DNA from 4 places in the Chryseobacterium sp. D764 genome. Region 1 is predicted to be linked to each of the others. Evidence: riboswitches for the same ligand, from Rfam matches in the RefSeq annotation. Region 1 holds a riboswitch; each other region holds the start of a gene.
What was found. Region 1 has a riboswitch for cobalamin ahead of KYG33_RS08700 (acyl-CoA thioesterase). Riboswitches for the same ligand answer to the same signal wherever they lie in the genome.

Region 1 (4,219 bases):
AATTTTCGAAGTTCGGAACCTAGCTAGTTGTACCTATTTCGATTTTACATTACAAAGATATGTAAATAAAATGGTATTATGCAATACAAAGTAGTGAAATTTTTAAAATAAATAGTATAAATATTTGATAATCAGATTTATAAATTTTACTATGAATTTTGATAAGAATGAATTTGATCAAAAAATGTTTAAATTTTAAATGAAAATGAAAGAAATAAAGAGAAAAAAAGTTATCATTCATTAATTATTGCTCATTACCCAAGATATAGCCCCGATAGCAGCGGTTACCTCACAGCGGCTTGGGTTCAGGTACGGAGCGAGGAGTATGAGCGTATAGCGGGAAATAGCTTCTTATTACTGAACACTCTTTTATTTAAAGGCTGTTAAAATGTTTCAGATCCTTACAGATAATAAGGCCGGAATTTTGAGATCGGTATTATGATTCGTATTTTTGTTAGGAAAAAAACACCTAAATCACTTACTATTACCATGAATTTATTCAATAAGTATAAACATTTACCGGCTTTTGTTTTACTGGGGCCTGCATGTTTCGGACAATATCAGTTTGAGGTTAAAAATGCATCAAAGAATTATGATGCAATCATCCAGGTAGAAAATTGCTATGATGACCGGTGCAGCGGCAAAGGAACTGTAGAATTGTTTGATCATAAAAATACAAAGGTACAGACTTTTGCATCGGATAATCTGGTGTTGGAAACAGATCAGACTGAAAAGCCCAGGCTGGGAAAAATGATCCAGCTGACAAATAAACAGAACTCTGTAATCATTAATGATTTTAATTTTGACGGAACTGAAGATATAGCGGTAAGGAACGGGAATATGGGAAACTATAGCGCTGCTTCCTATGACGTTTATGTATTCAACAGTACAAGAATGGCATTTGTGAAGAGTAAAGAACTTACGGATCTTGCGTCCAGTGCTCTTGATATTTTTGATGTGGATGTGAAACGTAAGCGCCTGATCTCCTATGGAAAATCTGGCTGTTGTGATATTTTTACCACTGAATATGCTGTTGTTCCCAATAAAGGACTTGATAAAGTCTTTGAAAAAGAAGAAGATATGACGGTAGAAGGCCGCGTAAAAGTGATCACTAAAGAAAAGATCAATAATAAGTGGGTAACCAAAACAAAGGTGTACCCTTCAGAACAATATAATAGAGAAAAGTAAGATGAAAATTCAGAAAGAGATTGATTTTATCCTGGCAGTGGATGCCTTGAAAAATGTACAGCGAAGAAATTATAATGCTGACGATTCCCGAAGAGAGAATACTGCGGAACATTCATGGCAGATCATCATTCTGGCTCAGATTCTTTATCCATATGCTAAAAACCGTGCAGATATTGATCTGTTGAGAGTGATAAGAATGCTTTCCATTCACGATTTGGTAGAGATAGAAGCTGGGGATACCTTTATTTTTGATGAAAAAGCAATGGTAGGGAAGTTTGACAGAGAGAAAGCATCTGCACAAAAGATTTTCGGTATCCTGGATGAGCCTTTGCGTACAGAGTTCTTCAATCTATGGCTTGAGTTTGAAGATGAGAAAACACCGGATGCTATTTTTGCCTGTGGAATCGACAGAATTATGCCATTTATCTTAAATTCTCATACTTCAGGAAAAAGCTGGACGGAAGCCGGAGTAACAGAAAAACAAATCCGGAATATGCTTGAAAATGCTATCAGCAGAGCATCGGATGAAATGGGAGAAGCCTTTGAACTGCTGCTGAGCAGAAGCCTGGAAACTGAAAAAGTTGTGAAATAAATTTATTGAAAATAGAATAATTTTCGGGCGGCCTTTGGCCGCCCGAAAATTTATCATTTATAGTATCTGGATTGGTTTCTTGAATTCGTCAATCGCTACAAAAGTAAAATCACCTACAATGGCTTTTTCTCTTTCATAGGAATACATCTGCTCGGTATAGATCTCAACATTTACTTTCATACTTGTTTTTCCTACGTATGAAACTTTGCCAATCAGTTCAACAATAGTTCCGGCTGGAATAGGTTTCTTGAAATCGATCTTGTCACTGCTCACTGTTACCACTCTTTTTCTGGCAAATCGTGTGGCTGTAATAAAAGCTACTTCGTCCATCAGCTGCATGGCCGTACCACCAAAAAGGGTATCGTAATGATTGGTTGTGTTAGGGAAAACCGCTTTAAAGATTCTGGTTTCGGATGCTTCAATTCTTTCTTCTGTAGTCATATATCATTATTAATTAAAGCGAAATGAAAACGATATTAAAACAACAGAATAATGACAGGAACTTAAAGAACCCCCTGAAACAATCCATCAGATCAATACAACTTCAAATCGCGAAAGTTATTTGTTTAAAGAAATAGGCAGGTCTCCTGACTTGTAACATCTTTTATCTCCTTCCCATGCCTCGCACAGTGGATCTTTGATAAAGATTTCAGTTACTTACAGTTGCGCGACAGTCCGTGATTTTCACACGGTTCCCTTTTAATCTGCAGTGATGCAGAACCAATTCCTGTGATGAATAAGCGTAAAACTTTTCGAGTGCAAAAATAATGAATTTATTCCGGATTATGGTAAATAATCTGGCTGATTACTCTTCCTTTCTTGATGGTCCACAGCGTGGTGTATCTGTTTTCTCCTGAACCGTTTATCATGTATAAGAAAATATTATCGGTGTCCAGGGATGTTACGCCAATATTCTCAAAATCCATAGTAGGCTGGAACATGTTTTTGATGGCTTCTCTTACAAAGACAGAACCTCTTCCGGGTTGTTGTACTCTGATTGATTTGATCTCAGTCATTCCTTCAGGAAGATCATTTCCGATTCCCCAAGGTTTTACTTTATCAATGGTAAGAAGTTTTCCTTCCGCATCTTTTTCCTTTTTACGGTAGCCGGCATTGGAAGGGTAGATATCAATCACAACTTTGCTTCTTTGGGCAGTAGGAACTTTTGGATCAGAATTATCTGTGAAAATAAGTGATTTTCCGTTTTTGGACCTGGAGGGAGTATAGGCCGGAAGCTGGTCTATATAAGCAATACGTTCTTTATTGACCATTCCTTCTTTGTCCAGTGTTTCATAACGTACAAATGGTTTGTCTTCATCCTGTTTTTCAGGATATTTGATCCAGATCCACTCTGTTTCTCCGGGAGCAGGTTTTACATAAACAAATACATCTCCTTTACGCATACGGATCTTATCTACAATTTTTCTGTAATTGTCTTTATGAACCCGTACATTGGCATATCCTTCTTCAGCTTTTACAACTCCGAAAGGAACTTTATTCTGCCCTTTTACAAAGGCTATAGATAAAATACTGAAAGCGGATAAATAGAATGCTTTGTTTATGAAAGTCATCATGAAAATTTTTTGATCCCCCAAATATATAAATTAAATGCTTTTCAGGAGATAATTTATACCATTGCAGTTCTTTAAAATCTTGTATTTGTTTCAGATGGATTAAAAATGCAGATATCTTATGGGATTATTTTGTATAATAGGTGTGATTTTTGGCTTGTAATTTAAAATGTATTGATAAAATATAACAATAAATGAAATATTTATAAGAATTATTTCAAAAAATGCTCTATTTTTCAGGAGAATTTAAAAACTAATAAACATGACAAAAAGACTACTTTATGTATTCTCTTTTATTTTGGGTATTTCAAGCTTTCAGGCAGAAAACAAGATAGAAGCAGGATCAAAATCTTTATTTTATTGTGATACAAATGCTCCAACAGATGTTGTGGTATCAAATGTTAGCCTTACTTCCGCAACGGTTACCTGGACTGCCGACCCAAATACTCCGAACAATTATGTAAGATACCGGAAAGCTGGCAGTACCACCTGGATGATAGCAACGGGATTGTCTGGGCAAAATGTGTTTACTATTGGTATGTTAGAGCCCTGTACAATTTATGAAGTACAAGTTGCAAAAATATGTAACACGATAACGGGAACATGGTCCACTCCTATATTTTTTACAACAGTCATCAATTACTGTGCAAGCGCTTCTACAGATACCAGCATGATGCATATTTCCAATGTGACAGTAAACTCCACAGGGGTTACGGCTCCCATGGTCAGCAACTCCGGCTCATCCAACTATACAGATTACAGAAGCGATGTAAGCCGTAGAATAAAGTTTTTTGTAGGAAGTGTGGGCAATAAACTTTCGGTAAGTAATAGCTGGACCGGAACTCCAGGTACAACAACGGTAACTGCA
Region 2 (4,219 bases), 1.7 Mb from region 1:
TTCGGATTAATCTCCGCGTAGATGTTCCTGTAATAGGTTCCTTTGGTATAATCAAAAAAGTCCAAGGTACATTTGTTGCTTCCCATATTTCCTTCATTCAGCATGTAGAAACCTTTGATTGCTGTATTTTCTGATGGAAGTCCCTCTACCACTTCCTGGCGGACAATAATATCATCCGTACGGCATGAACTAAGAAAAGCTAAGACAAGAAATAAAAAGTAAAAGTTTAGTTTTCTCATAAGGTAAAGTTTAGAATAAGTTTAAAGTTTCTGCCCGGCATCGGATAATTGATCACTACATCATAATATTGGTTGAAAATATTATTCATCTCAAGGCTTACTTTAAATTGATGATTCGCCCAGTTGAATTTTTTCTGAACAGACAGATCATGGGTATACCAAGGCTGTACATAATTGTATTGAATGTTGTCCTGGTTCACATCATACCTTTCTCCTACATACATCGCACTGTAATTGAAACTCCAGTCTTTATAGTCCGCCATCAGGGTGAAGGAGCCACTATGCCATGGTGTGTAAGGAATCTGATTTCGGTAGAATGTATCCTCCGGATCTGTCATATCTCTTGCACTTTGGTAAGTGTAGGAAAGCAAGGGTCTCAGTTTTACTTTTCCTAACTGCATTTCTGCCTGAACATTCACGTCAGCACCTATGATTTCAACCCGTCCAAGGTTCATCATCAGCCAGCGGAACATACTTCCGTTAGGGGCTGCAACAATCTTATCCTGTACTTTGTTGTAATAACCGTCTACTTTAGCATAAAAGGATGTAAAGAATCGGTTTTTATAATTCTTCTGATACGTAAATCCTACATCATACTGATTGGTAAATTCCGGCTTCAGGTAAGTATTTCCGATATTAGTGTAATACAGATCATTGAAGGTTGGCAGTCGGAAAATCCTTTTATAGAAAGCTCTTAAAGTAAGTTCAGGAATTATTTCAGGCTGGTAGCTCATAAATACAGCTGGGGTCCATTCTCTGCTGTCTCCGGGTCTTTTATTTTTTCTTACTTCTTCAAAAGTAAAAGTTCCTAAAAGGCTGCCCAGGATCTTGAATCTGTTCCACTGATACGTTGTTGCCAATGCAACCAATGTAGTGTAACGTGTAGGATAAGAAAAGTTATCCAGATTGGCATCCAGATTATTGTACTGAAAATCCCCGCTCAGACTGACATCCCAATTGGATGTGATAGAATAGATATTGGATGAGGAAAGATAGAGCTCTCGTTGGATATAGGTGTTATCGGTATGAATAATAGACTGCGAGCGAACAGTATCCATAAAATGAGTGTAATCGTAGGCAAACTTTGCTTTCAGCTGAGTTTCAAATCTGGGAAACAGTTTTTTCCGAAGATTGGCCTGCACGAAATAATTTTCATCAGAAAGTCTTGCTCCTCTTCCTCCAAAACGGCCATTCACAATAGGAGCCGGCATTCCACGGTCTGAAATATAACCATAGCCTCTTACATTCCAGCTTCCGTTATTTAAAGTTCCGTTTAACGAAGTTTCAAAACGTTTCGCTTTGATATCTGAGTCCTGCCTCTTTGCAATTGTATCATAAGCCTGCTGTCCATCAGGATATTTCTTGGCATACCGAAATCTGTAAATCCCATCACTTTGCAGAAATTCTCCACTGAAGCTGGCAGAAGTTCTGTCTGAAATTTTCTGTTCCAATCGGAATGACGGATTAAAAAGGTCTATGGAGGCACTTTTTGCTCTTATCACAAGATTGGTTTTCTTTATTCCTTTAAATACAGGCGTTTTAGGCTGTAAATAGATAGATCCCGAAGAACCGAAATCTTTTGCCGGCTGAAAAATCTCGCTTTTCTGCCCGTTATACAATGATATTTCTTCCAGATCATCCAAAGAATATCTTCCCAGATCTACCAGTCCGTTCTGTGCATTTCCCAGTTGAATTCCATCATAGAAAACGCCTACATGCTGACTTCCGAGGCTTCGGACATTAATGGTTTTCAATCCGCCAATCCCTCCATAGTCTTTGATCTGAACACCGGAAAAATACCGAAGAGCATCTGCTACAGAATGACTGTTCAGTCTTTCCAGCTGCTCGCCCTGCAGGGTTTGTGCCGGAAGAATTTCTTTGAAGTTTTTCTTGTAAAGGTTGATCCCTTTGATTGATTCTTCCTGAACACTGTCTTTTTTCTTGGTTTGAGAAGACAAAAGGTGAGATGTTAACACCAGTATTGTGAAAACAGCTTTATGAATTGCAGAAGTAATTAGTTTTGCCGCCATTAGCTCATTTAGGATAATGAAGACGCTAATGGATATAAGAATACAACGACAAAGCACAGCTGTCACTGCACAGAATCATTGATGTCCTAAGCTTTATTCCACGAAAGCGTCAAACGATTATTTTCTGGCAGGTCTTCTGACTTACTCCATTTTTGAAATCCTTCCCATTAAAAAACAGTGGATATATTCTTCAAAAATCTTGGTGCGGAGCTTACAGCAGCGGGTCTGTTCCGGATTTTCACCGGATTCCCTTTTAAGAGCTTTTTAGGGCTCACCAAATTTCGGCAAAGATAAAAAATTATTCCTAACCCCCAATTAAAATCATGATTCATAAACAATTAAAGCTCCCGAAGGAGCTTTAACATGATTAAAAAGGGGTTTTATTTAAATTCCGATATTCAGGAAAATACTAAATCTGGATTTTGCTTCAATATCACCACCAGCCAAATGGGTATACATAGGAAGCATGAGTTCACTTCCCAGGCTCAGTTTTTTATAAGAGGCTTCAAACCCAATCTTCCCATACAATGCACTTCCGGCTGTATTGGGCAGGGCTTCATCAAACTGCTTGTTCTGAGCATACACTTCTCCCTGCACTCCGGTTTTTACAGAAAAGATAGATTTTTCATTTCCTGCAACCTGATAAAATCCTGTTGCAGCGTAGTTCCACTGGTTTCCGAAATGGTAATTCTTCTTATTTTCCGTTTTGATTGTATAGTCTGTATTGACCAATACAGCTACTTTATTCTTTTGAAATTTATAATTCAAAGCCGCCTGATAATCCCAGCTTCCTGTTCCCAACTGAAAACTCGGATTGACTCCGGATGCTCCTTTTTCATCAAACTTTCCCAAAGGAATTTTCACGCCCAAACCTCCGCTCACGTGATGGAAATTATCTTTAGAGCTCATTAGCTGATAGATTCCCATCAGGTTCAGATCTCCGATTCCGTTGATTTTGATATCTCCCTGCATAGTCCTTTTTTCATGAAAATGAAATGGCAGACTTGCATATACACTTAGTTTTTTAGTCAATGGAATTTTTCCCCAAAGCTGTAAGGTATTAAAATACTGATCCTGTGTAAGATCTTTTACAAATAAATTTTCTTTTGCTTTGTAATGCTGTGCAAAATATTTGATTCCGATAAACTGTGGATTCAGCAAAGATTCAAAACCGGATGATCCGTTACCGGCCGCACAACCGCATGCATCACAGTCATCATCAAAATCAATTCTGCTAAAGCCATTCTGAGCAATATACATACTGTCTCTAACCAGATTTGCCTGGCTCAGGCTAAATACCATTAAACATAGTATTGCTATAATCTTCTTCATGTTTTCTATAATTTATTCTGCAAATTTTGGATTGGATATAAAACTTTTGTCGGACAATGTTTTCAGGAAAGCAATAATCGACTGTTTTTCCTGACTATTCATGGCTATTCCTGTATGACCATTCTGTTTCAGCTGAGGATCAAGATTCGCATTATCTTCCACCTGTTCTGAATAGAAATTGAGTACAGCATCTAATGTGTAAAACCTTCCGTCATGCATATAAGGTGCTGTATATTCTACGTTTCTCAAACTTGGAACACGGAATTTCATCCAGTCTACCTGATTAAGAGTAACTCTGTAACGCCCTGCATCTTTGAACTCGGTGTTATAATACATTCCTGTATTACGGAAGCTTTCATCGGTAAATAATTCTCCGCTATGGCAAGAGGCACATTTCTGTCCGAACAAAGCCATTCCCTGAGATTCTGTAGAAGTAAACTGCTCTTTTCCCTGCCTGAACCTGTCATATTTTGAATCTGCAGAAATTAAAGAAGCCATAAACTGTGACAGTGCTTTTAGAATTCTTTCTCCGGTAATGGTTTCATCTCCGTACGCTTCCCTGAAAAGTTTTTTATATTTCTGATCATCTTTTATTTTTGAAATGGCTTCCGGTATAGA
Region 3 (4,219 bases), 1.6 Mb from region 1:
GAAACCGGATTTTCAGTAACACTTCCTATAATTCCAGTATAAAAATATGATAAAAGTTATAATTATCGAAGACGAAATTCCTGCCAGAAACAAATTAAAACGTTTTATCAGCGAATTGGAAGAACCGGTTGAGATCGTTGCAGAGATTGATACCGTAGAAGAAGCCGTTACTTTTTTTAAAAATTCAACAGTAGACCTGATCTTTTCTGATATAGAATTATTGGATGGAAATGCCTTTGAAATCTACAGTCAGGTGAACATTTCAAGCCCGATAATTTTCACAACCGCTTACGATCAGTATTGGATGAATGCCTTTGAAAGTAATGGTATAGAATATCTTTTAAAACCATTTTCACAGGAACGTTTCCAAAAAGCATGGGGTAAATTTCTTTTATTAAGAACTTCTGCATCAGAACAGAATGATGTCCTGATAAAACTTCAGCAAATGCTCAATAACAGTCATCCAGAGAAAAAATATAAAAAAAGATTTACGGTCTCCTCACATCAGGGAACTTATTTTGTAAATACTGAAGAGATCACTTTCTTTGAAGCAGAAGAGGGAATTGTCTTTGCTTTTGATACTGCAGGAAAAAAACATCTGCTTAATGAATCTACACTAAAAGAAATTGAAAATCAGCTTAGTCCTTCGGATTTTTTCAGAATTAACCGAAGTGAAATCGTTCAGAAAATACATATTGAAAGGATAGAGCGTTACAACAGAAATACACAGTCTATCCAGATAAAAGGACATAAAATCCACCTTATCACAAGCCAGAGTAATACCTCTGCTTTCAGAAAATGGATTGAAGAATAAAGATTAAATTTTTGACTGAAAATGATATAAAAAAGATCATTTGAAGCCAGAAAATGAGCATCCATTATCGCTAAAAAAAAAGTTTTAAAAAACGCTTCAATTCCAGAATGAAAAACAATAACAAGTAGACAGTTTCTTTGAACTTGTCTGATTTTTTCACGACATATCTTGTGGATTTTGTAACAAAAAATGGGCAGGATAATCTAAATTATAATGTCTGTTGGGTGAAGAATGTATTTTTAATAATAACATAATCAATGGATTATGATTAAATAATTATTGTTTGCATAAAATATCTTTCATGTTTTTATAAAATACCTATATTTACCACCAAGGAGTTCTTAACATCTTCTTTATCAACCGAAACTGGTTACACTTAGCTGTGTCTTAAAAGGGAATCGTGTGCAAATCACGAACTGTCGCGCAACTGTAAGTAACATCAAGGTTTTTATCAAAAAAGGTCCACTGTATACCTCGTTATATGGGAAGGGCGATAAAAACTGTTACAAGTCAGGAGACCTGCCTATTTCGAATTGACGATGCTTTCGCGGTCTGAAGCTTATAGTCAGGTATGATACGATATGGATAACAGTGGGATCAATATATTTTGTCAGCTCGTGTTATTTTTATGATGCAGATAAGTAGTGGAGTGGTATGCTCTTTCATTATCGTGTATTCATCGTATTTTTCCTTTTCCATATTTTTCTTTCTCACAGGCATTGTGAAGTTTATCAGGAACTTTTTATGAGGATTTAATCAATATAAAAAGTTAAAAAAATGTATCCATTCGATTTCGATTATTCATACAGCAGCAGACTTGGAAATAAACAGATTGGCACGGAGATAATGGCTCTGAATTCCGGATTACAAAAATCGATTAAAACAAATCAGTTATTTTTTGATTTCCTTTTTAACATATCATGCAATGCCGGTAGCTATTGTGATGCCTGTTCATGGTTTTCTGTAAAACAAATTTCAACTAAACAATAAATATTATAATGACTACAAGTGAAAGTTTGAAGTCTCCCGGTATGAAATTTCGGGAGGCCATGCGAAAAGAAAGTCCCCTTCAGATTGTTGGCACCATCAATGCCAATCATGCATTGTTAGCACAGCAGGCAGGTTTTAATGCAATTTATCTTTCAGGAGGAGGTGTTGCCGCGGGTTCTCTAGGGATTCCGGATCTAGGAATTACCACGCTGGAAGATGTATTGATTGATGTTCAGCGTATCACGAATGTTTGTGATGTACCGCTCATGGTAGATGTTGATACCGGATTCGGACCTTCAGCATTCAATGTGGCAAGAACTGTAAAGTCACTGATTAAAGCTGGAGCTGCGGCCCTCCATATTGAAGACCAGGTAGGGGCAAAACGCTGTGGACACCGCCCGGGAAAAGAAGTGGTAACCAAAGAAGAAATGGTAGACAGAGTGAAAGCAGCGGTAGATGCCCGTACCGATGAAAATTTTGTAATTGGTGCCCGTACCGATGCATTTGCTAATGAAGGATTGGAAAAAACATTGGAAAGAGCAGCAGCTTATAAAGAAGCTGGAGCAGATTTTATTTTTGCAGAAGCCGTTCCTGACTTAAGCTTTTATCACAAGTTTGTTGAAGCCGCAGGAGTTCCAGTGCTGGCTAATATTACCGAATTCGGGATGATCAGAATGTACACGGTGGAAGAATTAAAAAATGCAGGCGTGGGACTGATCCTTTATCCGCTTTCTGCTTTCCGTGCTGCCAATAAAGCCGCTCAAAATGTATATGAACACCTTCGTAAAGACGGAACACAGATCAATGTATTGGATACTATGCAAACCAGGGAAGAACTCTATCAAAGCATCGGATACTATGACTACGAACAAAAATTAGACAACCTTTTTAAACAAAATAATTGATAATGTCAACTAACAGTGAACCCACATTTAAACCTAAAAAAAGCGTTGCGCTTTCAGGGGTAGCAGCAGGTAATACGGCTCTTTGCAGTGTCGGAAAAAGTGGAAACGATCTCCATTACAGAGGATATGATATTCTGGATCTGGCAGAGAAAGCACAGTTTGAAGAAGTAGCTTATCTTTTGATCTACGGCCAGCTGCCAACCGGAGCACAATTGAAAAACTATAAAGCCAAACTAAAATCTTTGAGAGGGCTACCTCATTCTGTGAGAAATATTCTTAAGAGTATTCCTGCAGCGGCTCATCCCATGGATGTCATGCGTTCCATGGTTTCTGCTATCGGAAGTATTCAGCCGGAAAAAGATGATCATAATATGGCGGGAGCAAGAGATATTGCAGACAAATTACTGGCATCTTTCAGCTCAGGTCTGTTATATTGGTATCATTATACCCATAATGGAAAAGAAATTGACGTAGAAACCGATGATGATACAATAGGAGGGCATTTCCTTCACCTGCTGCATGGGAAAAAACCTGCAGATTCCTGGGTAAAAGCAATGGAAATCTCGTTAAACCTCTATGCAGAACATGAATTTAATGCCTCAACATTTACCAGCCGTGTGATTGCCGGAACAGGATCTGATATTTACTCTGCAATTACCGGAGCAATTGGTGCTTTGAGAGGACCTAAACATGGTGGGGCAAATGAAGTTGCTTTTGAAATCCAAAGCCGCTACAATTCTCCTGATGAAGCAGAAAGCGATATTCGCAAGCGTATTGTGAACAAAGAAGTGATTATTGGCTTTGGACACCCGGTGTATACCATTTCAGATCCGAGAAACGTCGTGATTAAAAAAGTGGCGAAAGAACTTTCTGAAGAAGCAGGAGATATGCTGCTGTATAATATTGCTGAAAGATTGGAAACGATCATGTGGGAAGAAAAGAAAATGTTCCCGAATCTGGATTGGTTCTCCGCTGTTTCTTACCATCTGATGGGAGTGCCTACTCTGATGTTTACTCCGTTATTTGTCATTTCAAGAGTGACCGGATGGAGTGCTCATATTATAGAACAGAGACAGGATGGAAAGATTATCCGTCCAAGTGCCAATTATACAGGGCCTGAAAACAAAGAATTTGTGTCCATCAACGACCGGAAATAATGGAAAATAGAATGTCGGAAATGAAAAAACAATAATTCATTTTCAATTTTCCACTCTTAACTTTTAATTAATTAAAATTTTTCAATAATAAAAAATGAGTTCACACATCTCAAACGAAAGACCACAACCCGATCAGGTATTAACAGACATTGCAGACTATGTTTTAAATTACGAAATTAAAAATGACTTAGCATGGAAGACCGCTCACTACTGTCTTCTGGATACAATCGGCTGTGGGCTGGAAGCATTGACTTACCCGGCATGTACAAAACTTTTAGGACCTGTGGTAAAAGGGACAGTAGTTCCTAACGGCGCAAAAGTACCGGGTACCCAATTCCAGCTGGATCCCATTC
Region 4 (4,219 bases), 140 kb from region 1:
AAGAGTCCAGCTTCCAGTTTCTCAACAGATGTTGTGTAATCCTGTTTCAAAAAATAATATTGGGACAGATTCTCATAAGCTAAACCTAAAAGAAATGGTTGATTGGTCTGGTGCTCAAGATCAGAAATAATATTTTCTATAAGCGCTTTATATTCAACAAGTCTATTTTGTTTTAGGAGATAAGAAGAACGGAAAATTCTGTTTTCCATTTTTAATATTCTGTTTTCTTCATTATGATCGCTGAGGTACTGATTACTTTTATCAAGGTTTTTGAATGCTGCAGTATAATCTCTATTGATTCCTGAGTTCAAAGCTTGCAGTTGGTACAGCTTTGCTGTGGTTATTCGTAATGTGGCATCATTACTTTTAAGAAGCTTTTGATCAGATAAAAGATGGGTAATAATTCTTTTTGACTGATTGTACAGACTCAGATTTTGGTATTGGTCAGCAAGATTATAATCACTGAAAACCTGCATAAAATAAGAAAGTTCATTTTTCGGATCGGCATCTTCTTTCTGCGCAAAAATATTCACAGATTGTATGTAATCGCCTTTCATAGCAAAAGCCTGTGAAATAATGTTTTGCAGTACAATTTTATGCTCTGTATTCTGATCACTTACGAGGATTCCCTGAGTATAGCTGATGCATTCGTCAGAATTCTGATACAATTTCAGAAATGCCTTATCTGCCAAAATATTAAAGTCCGGACCTGACTGTCCACTGGTAATAAAAGAACAGCAAATGAAAATAAACAGTAATATTTTTCTGCTATTTTGAAATAATTTTTGTCTTGATAGTTTGTTTTTTGTGCTTTTTTGAATAGTTCGGGTAAAATCCATATTCAAAATGATGTTTTGTATCTAATTGATTATTATTTGTTTAAAAATTAAACTCTTTTAAAATTCACGAATTATGAAAGTCTATTTCTTTGGATAGGGTAAATATTGTATTAATATTGTTTTCACCAATTCGGAACGCTAAATATAATAAAATATGAAAAATTTTTACAGAATGTCAATAAAAATATTGACGGCTTGTCTTTTTCTGAAATTTAGTTTTGCAGCAGCACAGCTTACAGTAATAGGGCTGGGAAATTATAATGTAGGTGCAGTTTCAGATAATGGAGTAGTAAGTATGCATACAAGTGCAGGAGGAGTATATAAATGGAATGCAGCAGGCGGACTTGTACAGATAGGTTCAATATCAAACGGATATCCAGCCGCAGGGAGAACGATTGTTTCAAACGATGGAACCAAAATATCATCTTCTGTTACAAATTCTGCAACAGGATTTAATGAAATATCAACTTATGACGTAGCTACTTCCACATGGGTAAACAGAGGAGGGCTGGTTCCTACCGGTTGGGACGGCAGTGTAAGTTCTACATGGGGAATGTCACCTAACGGAAATACTATTGTAGGGTTAGGATTTCTTACTGCTGCGAACGCACATGCTGTGAAATGGGATGACGTAAACGGAATGGTTGACCTGGGAAGTATAGTTTCCGGACGCAGTTCCAGGGCAAATGCAATCAATGCGGCAGGAACCGTGATTGTAGGGTGGCAGGATGAGCCAACCGGAACAAGAAGCGGTGCAAAATGGCAGGATGGAGTAGAAAGTTTTATTACAGATAATAACGGGAATAATGTAGGAGAAGCAGGCGGAATTTCGGCTGACGGAAATACCATTATAGGATCTGCAAATCCTAATCCTTATGTTTGGAATGCTACAAGCGGGCTGACTTATATAACACATCCTAATGCTTCGTTCAATTTCAAAGGAGGAGCTACAGGAATTTCAGCTGATGGAACACGAGTTATTGGTTTTTACAGAGCATTTGGAGCACCTCCAATGTCGGGAGAAGGTTTTATCTGGACTGCATCTGCCGGAAGAATTAATCTGAATGATTATGCAGTATCCTTAGGAATTGCAACGAATGGAGTAACGATGGGACTTCCTCTGGCGATTTCACAAGACGGAAAGAAAATTGCCGGATCAGGGACGAATGCTTCAGGTCAAATAGTTGCTTTTTATCTGGATACTTCTGAATTCTTATCAGTAAATGATACCGTGAAAGAGAAAAACAGTGTTGGCATTTATCCTAATCCTGTAACTGATGTGCTTTATTTTAAAGGAACAGGAAAAATAGAAAAAGCAGAAATCTATAATATGGTTGGGCAAAGGGTGAAATCATTCAATACTGTGGAAGGACAAATTGATGTTTCATCTTTATCAAAAGGATATTATATTCTGCAATACTCTGTGAAAGGAGAAAAACAAGCTTATAAATTCATTAAAAAATAACATATATAAATAGTAAAGTAGTGGGATGATGGCCGTTTTCAATTTTGAAAGCGGCTGTTTTTTATTTGCAAAAGTCTGAAATTTTTGATGTAAAAGCCGGTTTTTTGGCAAATACATATAAAAAACTATCTTTGCAAAAATTTTGGTTTCCAGTATTTTGGAATGAAAAGGGAATTGGGTGTAACTCCCATACTGTCCCCGCAACTGTAAATCGCAATAAAAGTTTCTGCAAACAACCACTGTCTAAAACGGGAAGGAGCAGAATGCGAAAGTCAGGAGACCTGCCAACATTATAATCAAAAAACATATTGCTTTCGGAGGAAAAGTAAAAAAGTATGGATATAAAAAGATCTTTAGTACTGCTTTTTTCATCTTATGGCTGTTTTCTTTTTGGACAAGAGAAAACCATAGACACTATTTATGTCTTCGACAACCAGATGAATAGGGTGAAACTTTTTCATCCCGTAAAAATAATTTCGGCAGAAGAGGCCGAGAAAAACTCCAGTAATCTTTCAGAGCTCCTGAGATTTCAGTCACAGGTTTTTATCAAAGAAAATGGCCGAGGGGCTGTTTCTTCACCATCTTTCCGGGGTACTACCGCTCAGCAGACTGCATTTGTATGGAATGGGATTAATATCAACTCCAGTTTTTTAGGACAGGGAGATATCAATAATATTGCTTTGTTTGGCTATGATCAGATCGGTATAAAAGCCGGCGGTGGAAGTGTAGTCTATGGAAGTGGTGCCATTGGGGGAAGTATTCACCTGAATAATACCCTTGATTTTAATAAAGGTTTCCATGGTTCTTTATTTTCTGAGGTGGCTTCCTTTAATACCTATAATAATTTTGTAAAAGGTTCTTACAGCAATGATAAGTTCAGTTTTAAAGCTTCCGGAAATTATTCTGTAAGTGAAAACAATTATGAGGTAAGCGATCTGAAGTATATCAACAGAAATGGAAATTACTATAATACCACATTCAATGCAGGTGCATCCTATAAAATAACCAACGATCATAAAATTTCGTGGCAAAGCCAGTTTTTCGATTCTTCACAGCATTATCCTGTGTATGAAGAAACGGGAACAAAAACAAAATATAAAACTCAAAGTATAAGAAGCCTTCTTTCCTGGGACTGGAATAAAACTAAGTTCAGCAACTCTTTTAAAGCGGCCTATACAGAAGAAAACTTTCAGTATTTCGGTTCGTTAAACCAGCCTAAATCAAGTGGGGGAACAGGGAAAAACTATATCTTTAAAAATGATTTCAATTATTTTCTGAATTCTAAGTGGAATTTTAATCTTATCGGAGAATTTCAGATCAATAAAGGTGAAGGATATCAGAGCGGAATATCCAGTGTCAGTAGAAATATTGGCTCTGTTTCCGGGTTGCTGAGGTATTTTGCTACTAAAGACCTGCGTTTTGAGGGTGGATTTAAGAAAGATTTTGTGGAAGATGTGAAGTCTCCGTTTATGTATTCATTCTCTGGAAAATGGAGTGCCGCAAAATGGTATGATGTAAGCGTTAACGTGTCAAAAAACTTCAGATATCCGTCATTTAATGATATTTATTATGAGCCGGGAGGAAATAAAGATCTGAGACCGGAAACGTCTACCCAGTTTGATATGGTGAATGAGTTCAAAGTAGGAGATTTCAGACTTACTTTGTCTCCTTATTATATGAACATTACAGATCTTATTGTATGGCTGCCTACTGCTTTGGGGTATTGGCAGGCATTTAATGTCAATAAATCTGAATCTTACGGATTGGAATCTCAATTGTCTTTCAGCAAACAATTGGGAAATCATAAAATCCGGGCTAATGCCGGATACTATTATGCAAAATCTATTGATAAGGAAACTAAAATGCAAAGACCTTATGTTCCCATGCACAGAGGAATGGCCAATGTAGATTATGA

Region 2: linked by a shared signal. The riboswitch ahead of KYG33_RS16695 (TonB-dependent receptor plug domain-containing protein) and the one ahead of KYG33_RS08700 (acyl-CoA thioesterase) in region 1 are both predicted to bind cobalamin.
Region 3: linked by a shared signal. The riboswitch ahead of prpB (methylisocitrate lyase) and the one ahead of KYG33_RS08700 (acyl-CoA thioesterase) in region 1 are both predicted to bind cobalamin.
Region 4: linked by a shared signal. The riboswitch ahead of KYG33_RS09350 (TonB-dependent receptor plug domain-containing protein) and the one ahead of KYG33_RS08700 (acyl-CoA thioesterase) in region 1 are both predicted to bind cobalamin.

The regions. Positions count from the first base shown of each region.
Region 1 covers NZ_CP079219.1:1,936,777-1,940,995, reverse strand. The annotation lists gene KYG33_RS08710 (XAC2610-related protein) at 490-1,188, shown strand; gene KYG33_RS08705 (HD domain-containing protein) at 1,190-1,780, shown strand; gene KYG33_RS08700 (acyl-CoA thioesterase) at 1,838-2,221, opposite strand; cobalamin riboswitch at 2,340-2,520, opposite strand; gene KYG33_RS08695 (hypothetical protein) at 2,554-3,354, opposite strand; gene KYG33_RS08690 (GEVED domain-containing protein) at 3,614-4,219, shown strand, end outside.
Region 2 covers NZ_CP079219.1:3,685,362-3,689,580, reverse strand. The annotation lists gene KYG33_RS16700 (YncE family protein) at 1-239, opposite strand, end outside; gene KYG33_RS16695 (TonB-dependent receptor plug domain-containing protein) at 236-2,269, opposite strand; cobalamin riboswitch at 2,378-2,563, opposite strand; gene KYG33_RS16690 (transporter) at 2,654-3,601, opposite strand; gene KYG33_RS16685 (cytochrome-c peroxidase) at 3,614-4,219, opposite strand, start outside.
Region 3 covers NZ_CP079219.1:363,271-367,489, forward strand. The annotation lists gene KYG33_RS01530 (sensor histidine kinase) at 1-42, shown strand, start outside; gene KYG33_RS01535 (LytR/AlgR family response regulator transcription factor) at 47-814, shown strand; cobalamin riboswitch at 1,165-1,356, shown strand; gene prpB (methylisocitrate lyase) at 1,813-2,709, shown strand; gene prpC (2-methylcitrate synthase) at 2,712-3,866, shown strand; gene KYG33_RS01550 (bifunctional 2-methylcitrate dehydratase/aconitate hydratase) at 3,961-4,219, shown strand, end outside.
Region 4 covers NZ_CP079219.1:2,080,571-2,084,789, reverse strand. The annotation lists gene KYG33_RS09360 (helix-turn-helix domain-containing protein) at 1-839, opposite strand, end outside; gene KYG33_RS09355 (T9SS type A sorting domain-containing protein) at 1,012-2,304, shown strand; cobalamin riboswitch at 2,431-2,608, shown strand; gene KYG33_RS09350 (TonB-dependent receptor plug domain-containing protein) at 2,640-4,219, shown strand, end outside.